2 regions of the Brevibacillus jepli genome follow, and region 2 is predicted to be linked to the other one. Evidence: riboswitches for the same ligand, from Rfam matches in the RefSeq annotation. Region 2 holds a riboswitch; the other holds the start of a gene.
What was found. A riboswitch is a leader RNA that binds a small molecule or an ion and turns the genes downstream of it on or off. The one in region 2 is predicted to bind thiamine pyrophosphate.
Positions count from the first base shown of each region.

Region 1: another riboswitch for thiamine pyrophosphate. It lies ahead of thiS (sulfur carrier protein ThiS); the one in region 2 lies ahead of thiC (phosphomethylpyrimidine synthase ThiC).

Region 1 covers NZ_JBFEFW010000012.1:111,927-115,341, reverse strand. The annotation lists gene AB1L17_RS15080 (alanyl-tRNA editing protein) at 1-1,143, shown strand, start outside; gene kapB (kinase-associated lipoprotein KapB) at 1,157-1,540, shown strand; TPP riboswitch at 1,582-1,692, shown strand; gene thiS (sulfur carrier protein ThiS) at 1,898-2,101, shown strand; gene AB1L17_RS15065 (thiazole synthase) at 2,107-2,877, shown strand; gene AB1L17_RS15060 (acetylornithine deacetylase) at 2,870-3,415, shown strand, end outside.
Region 2 covers NZ_JBFEFW010000001.1:81,239-84,653, forward strand. The annotation lists gene thiC (phosphomethylpyrimidine synthase ThiC) at 1-1,564, opposite strand, end outside; TPP riboswitch at 1,716-1,828, opposite strand; gene AB1L17_RS00425 (cation diffusion facilitator family transporter) at 2,077-2,958, shown strand; gene ku (non-homologous end joining protein Ku) at 3,018-3,415, opposite strand, start outside.

The DNA.
Region 1 (3,415 bases), on a different contig from region 2:
GGCGTTGAACAGGATGGGACACCTTTCGTCGTGCTTAGTCAAACGGCTTTTTATCCTACAGGAGGGGGACAGCCTTCCGATCTGGGCGTATTGGGAGATATGTGTGTAGTAGATGTAGAAGAAGTAGAAGGCGAGATTCGTCATCGCTTGGAATCGCCCTTGTCCGAAAACATAGCGGAAGTGACAGGTCACATCGACTGGGAGCGTCGCTTCGATCACATGCAGCAACATGCTGGTCAGCATATCTTATCCGCGTCCTTTCTGGAAGTCGTGCAGGCCGAGACCGTTGCGTTTCACTTGGGCAAGGAGCGCGTCACTATTGACGTACGATTGGATGAACTGACAGCTGATGTATGGGAACAGGTAGAGAATCGAGCTAATCAGATCGTCTTGGAAAATCATCCAATCATTGCGCGGTTCGTCGATGATGAGGAATTGGCTGCGTTGCCATTGAAAAAGCAGCCGACCGTTACCGAAAATATACGCGTCGTGATGATACCTGAGTTTGACTACAACCCATGCGGAGGTACGCATCCAGCACGTACGGGCGAAGTCGGCATAATCAAAATCTTGGGCTGGGAGCGCCATCGCGGGAACATTCGTCTGGAATTTATTTGCGGCTGGCGAGCATTGCGGGACTACAATCAGAAGCAAGCCGTTGTTCGTGAAGCGGCTAAGCTACTCGCAACCAATGAAGGCGAGCTGATTGCACAGACGGAACGACTCCTTGCAGAGCGAGATACCTTGAAGGCAAAATTGGCAGAAGTAGATAAGCTACTGTTGGAAGTGGAAGTCAACCAACAATTGTCCGAAGCGAGCCAAATGGGCAATTCACGCCTCATTATGCGTACCTTTACAGACAAAACCATTCAACAGCTTCAGCAGTTCGCGCAGCTAGCTACAGCTCTCGCACCAGATGCCATTTGCCTGCTCGCAGCTACCGGAGAGAAAATGCAGGTAGTGTTTGCTCGTGGACAAGAAGTAAACGTAGCCATTAATCAGGTGTTGAAAGAAACCTTGCCGATTATAGAAGGAAAAGGTGGCGGAAATCCTGCCATGGCACAAGGTGGCGGGCAGCCATTGGTAGAGGCAGAGGAAGTATTGCTGCATGCTCGCAAGCTGCTGGAAGCATCACTCACTTAAGGAGGAAAACGTGATGAACTGGAATCCGGGAGATATCGTTCGCGTTGCGCAGAGAACTGGAGAATATATTGCAGAAGTATTGGAAATTCACGATTCGAAGCTGCTGGTAAAAGTATTGGCAGTAACCAAATTCCCAACACAAGGCGACTTGCATTCTTCCTACGAAGTAGATGTACCGCTGTTTCACCAGCGTCCAGCACTCTCTTACATGGAAAAATTCATGACACCCGTCCAAGGAGTTATTCGCTATAATGGCGCGATTCCAGACTACAAGGAATCTATGCGTCAGGCGATGGAGAAAGAGATGCAGAAGCTTGCGAAAATGTCAGCTTGGGCACAGCGTTGTCTCAATGAATTGGAAAAGATGCACAAGGAAGCCTTTACAAACACGAAATAGAGTGGTACTGTAGTACACGAATGTACGACAATTGCATAGCTTTACTACCAAACGGGGGCCGAGCAACGTTGGCTGAGATTGTAACGAGTGTGTTACTGACCGTTGAACCTGACCTGGGTCATGCCAGCGGAGGAAGAGGTATATGGAATCGGTATCACGGTGTCGCATTCGAGGCGAAGGAAGCTTGTTTGCGTGCACGTATGATAAGATCACACTCAACCATCCGAGGCGGATGGTTTTTTTATACCATTCGTCCGGTGAGTTGGGATGGGTATACGGCTTCTTCTGTTTGTCTGAATCGACTCAGGCAGGCGGAGGAAGCCGTTTTTTTATGTCCCCATTAGAAGGAGGTAAACGATGGTTGTTCAGCTTAATGGGAAAAAAGTAGAGTTGGCGGAAGAGATCACAACAGTGCGAGCCTTGCTTGCTTCTTATTCCCTGCAAGAGAAGATTGTCGTCGTTGAGCGAAATGGTGAAATCATTGATCGCCAAGCGTACGAACAAACACCGATTGCAGACGGAGATCGCATAGAAATCGTTCATTTTGTCGGAGGAGGATGACCATCATGGATACATTGAAAATTGGACCTTACGAGTTTCGCTCCCGCTTGCTTTTGGGCACAGGTAAATTCGCAGATTTGGATACACAAGGAAAAGCGGTAGAGGTGTCTGAAGCAGAAATTTTGACATTTGCCATTCGTCGATTGAATTTGGAAAATCCGCAAGAACCGAACTTTTTGGAACAGCTCGACTTGAAAAAATTCACCCTGCTGCCGAATACGGCAGGTGCCTACACAGTTGAGGAAGCGGTGCGCATTGCACGCTTGGCAAAAGCATCTGGTCTGTGTGACATGATCAAGGTCGAAGTGATCGGAGACCCGAAAACATTGCTGCCTGATCCAATTGGTACACTCGAAGCTTCGAAAATCTTGGTAGAAGAAGGCTTTATCGTGCTGACCTACACCAATGATGATCCGATTCTCGCCAGACGTCTGCAAGAAGTGGGCGTACACGCTGTTATGCCAGGTGCTTCGCCAATCGGTTCTGGACAAGGAATTGTCAACGAAAACAACATCCGCTTTATCATCGAGGATGCCAAGGTACCGATTATCGTGGATGCAGGGATTGGCTCTCCAGCTGACTGCGCAAAAGCAATGGAGCTGGGAGCGGACGGTGTCTTGCTGAATACAGCAGTCGCCCTCGCTGACAATCCTGTCCTGATGGCAGAAGCGATGAAGCTCGGGGTGGAAGCAGGTCGCAAAGGCTTCCTCGCTGGCCGTATCGCGAAAAAACGCTATGCTTCCGCGAGCAGCCCGACTGAAGGGATGATTGAGTAGCGTGGATCGACTGACGGAAGCGGTAGAATCGATTGCCAGCCGCAAAGAAGAGCTGTTCGCATTATTGGCAGAGCTCGTTTCTCATCCGACGGTAAGTCCCCCCGCACGAAACAGCGATCAAGCACAAGCTGTAATCGCAAACCGACTGCAAGCGATGGGATTCGAAGTGGATCGCTGGACGGTCTATCCAGGGGACGACAATGTCGTAGGTCGCTTACCAGGCAGTGCCTCTACTCATGCAAACAGCCTGATTATCAACGGGCATATCGATGTGGCTGAGGTTGGAGACGATTCAGGGTGGACCTATGCCCCTTTTTCGCTGTCATATGGTACGGATGGACGTCTGTACGGCCGTGGTGTTGCCGATATGAAAGGTGGACTGGCAGCGAGCTTGTTCACAATCCAAATGCTGCGTGAACACGGACTAGAGCTGAAAGGTGATCTGCTCTTTCAATCCGTCATCGGAGAAGAAGCAGGTGAAGCAGGGACGTTGGTCGCTATCGAGCGAGGCTATCAGGCAGACTATGCCGTCGTTGTG
Region 2 (3,415 bases):
GTAAAGTTTCGTCGTGATATTCGCGAGCGCGTTCCGGGTCCAGGGATAAGTTGAATTGATCCGTCCAGCGAAAATCGAAGCGAGCTTTGGATAAAGCGTCATCTCGCTGCTTCGCGCGGGGATGTCCTTTTGCGAGGTCAGCGGCATGGGCTGCGATTTTGTATGCAATTAAACCGTTGCGGACATCCTCTTTATTGGGCAGGCCGAGGTGCTCTTTCGGTGTCACATAGCAGAGCATGGCTGTTCCGAACCAGCCAATCATGGCAGCGCCAATGGCTGAGGTAATGTGATCGTAGCCAGGGGCGATGTCTGTCGTGAGCGGCCCAAGCGTATAAAACGGTGCCTCATGGCAAATGGTTAGCTGCTTATCCATGTTTTCCCGGATCAAGTGCATAGGGACATGGCCGGGTCCTTCAATCATGACTTGCACATCGTGCTCCCATGCTATTTTTGTCAGCTCACCTAATGTCTCGAGCTCGGCAAATTGCGCTTCGTCGTTCGCATCCGCGATAGAGCCAGGGCGCAGACCATCCCCGAGAGATACGCAAATATCATACGCCTTCAGAATTTCGCAAATTTCAGCGAAATGCGTATACAAAAAGTTTTCCTCATGATGTGCGAGGCACCAAGCAGCCAAAATCGATCCACCGCGGGAGACGATACCCGTGACACGTTTCGCTGTCATCGGGATATAGCGCAAAAGTACGCCAGCGTGAATGGTAAAGTAATCGACGCCTTGTTCCGCTTGCTCAATCAAGGTGTCTCGATAAACTTCCCACGTCAAATCCTCCGCTTTTCCATTTACTTTTTCGAGTGCTTGATAAATGGGGACCGTTCCGACTGGGACGGGACTATTGCGGATGATCCACTCGCGTGTGGTGTGAATGTGTTTGCCAGTCGACAGGTCCATAATAGTGTCAGCGCCCCAGCGAACCGACCAAATCATTTTTTCGACTTCTTCTTCCATCGAGGAGCTGACAGCGGAAGTTCCAATGTTGGCATTGATTTTTACATGAAAGTTGCGGCCGATGATCATCGGTTCGCTTTCGGGATGATTGACGTTTGACGGGATGATCGCACGTCCGGCGGCGATTTCTGCCCGAACAAATTCAGGGGAAACGCCCTCTCGAATGGCAACGTACTCCATTTCCGGTGTGATGATATGTTTTCGGGCATAATGAAGCTGGGTAACAATTTTCCCGGCTTGTGCTCGTTTAGGTTTGTAGTCTTCTCTTGGAAAAGAAGGGAGTGCGGTTGCCTTTTCTTCGCTTCTGATTCCGTCGTCGACTAGCTTTGGCTTACGACCCACATACGTTTCCACATCCTTTCGCTCATCAATCCACTCATGGCGTATGGAGGGAAGACCTGCTCGAATGTCAGCGACATAATCAGCTGCGGTATACTCGCCACTTGTGTCATAAACACGCAGAGGTGGGTTGGGTGTGGAGCCAAACAGTCCTTCAGTAGGGTGAAGGGAAATTTCGCGCATCGGGACACGAATGTCCGCTCGACTACCTGTTTCGTATACTTTGCGACTGCCTGGAAAAGATGACACCAATGACATAAGAAAAACCTCCTTGTTTTGGTTGCACGAAAGCGAGAACCGTTTAGGGAGGCGAAAGAAACTGCCCACGAAAAAGCGCCACATGAAAACAACATGCGACGCCAACGCGAGAGTAGAGAAGAAACGGGTATCCTAAAGATACACGCATCTTATCGTGTCGTATATGACATTCCTCCGCTGGCATTACCCAGTTCAGGTTCAACGGTCGATGGCACAGTACCATCCTCTCAGCCTGGTGAATTCCAAGCTCCCGTGCTTTTTTATTTCGGATTGCAAGATTAGGATAACGGGAAGTCCAGTTAATTTCAAGGAAAATTTTCCAGAGAAATATTGCGGGCGTGCAACACATTTTCCCCCCCTCTATTCTCGTGAATCGGACTAAAACTGTTTCTGTAGACCCACATGAACCCTATCTGTTACGATGAAGTTCGAAAAAAAAGCAACTGTTTCCAGATGCCTTGATTTACCTAGGTTGCGGAGCATGCTTGAGATGTTTTTTGAGGTGATGAGGTATGGATGTTTATTCGGATTTAAAACAAGGAGAGCGTGGCGCGTGGGTGAGTATTTTCGCCTACATTTTCTGCTCCGTATTAAAAATAGGGGTTGCGTACGTAACTGCGTCTGAAGCATTAATGGCGGACGGACTTAACAACTCAACGGATGTCGTCGCATCGATTGCTGTTCTGATCGGTCTGCGTATTGCTAGGAAACCGCCAGATAAAGACCACCCGTATGGCCATTTTCGTGCCGAGACGATTTCAGCACTTGTCGCTTCATTTATTATGCTATTTGTCGGAGTTCAAGTCGTCACGAATGCCGTACCATCATTGCTTGATCCACATCACGCGGCACCTGACTTGTTGGCGGGGTGGACAGCACTTGCGACCGCAGTAATTATGCTGTTTGTATACCGCTACAACAAAAATCTCGCCATCAAAACAAACAGTCAAGCACTGCTTGCAGCGGCCGCAGACAATCGTTCAGATGCATTCGTCAGCATAGGGACATTTATCGGGGTAGCTGGCGCACAGTTTCAATTGCATTGGCTCGATCCTTTAGCTGCTTTTGTCGTTGGTCTCATCATCTTGAAGACTGCATGGGACATTTTCAGGGAGGCAACACACCGTTTGACAGATGGCTTTGATCAGACCAAGCTCGAAGATTTGCGGACGACGATTTCCTCGATTTCAGGAGTGAAGGATATCAGTGACATCAAAGCCCGCTACCATGGAAGCAGCGTACTGGTTGATGTAGTGATCCATGTAGACCCAGGTCTGAATGTGGTGGAGAGCCACACAATCACCGAGAAAATTGAAGAACAAATGCGCAAGATCCACCGAATTAACACCGTTCATATCCATATTGAACCATGCAGGAAGATGGCGCCAAGCTAGATGTCCTGATGTGAATACAAAAAACCTGTCCAAAAGTGGGCAGGTTTTTTACGTACAGCTTAGACGGTGGTAGCCTTCTTTTTGCGCAAAGTTTTTGTTGTAGAAGTGGTCGCAGTCTTTTTCGGACTGGCAGAAGCCTTTTTCGCGGCTTCATCTGTCTCCGACGAAGAAGCTGCAGTAGTGCGTTTTCGCGCAGTCTTTGCCGGAGTAGGTTCCGGATCGATTTTGATGGGTGCTGCGGCTTGACCGGCTGTGGACTCCAAGCTTTCTTTTAGAGCTTGCATGAGATCAATTACATTCGTTCTTGCCACAGTAGGCGCAGTTGCGATCTCCTGACCCTCGAGTTTTTTCTCAATCAATTTTTGCAGGTCGGAACGATATTCATCTGTATATTTTGCAGCATCAAAAGGGATCGTCATATTGCTAATCAGCTCGGTTGCCATCTTCAGTTCGTTTT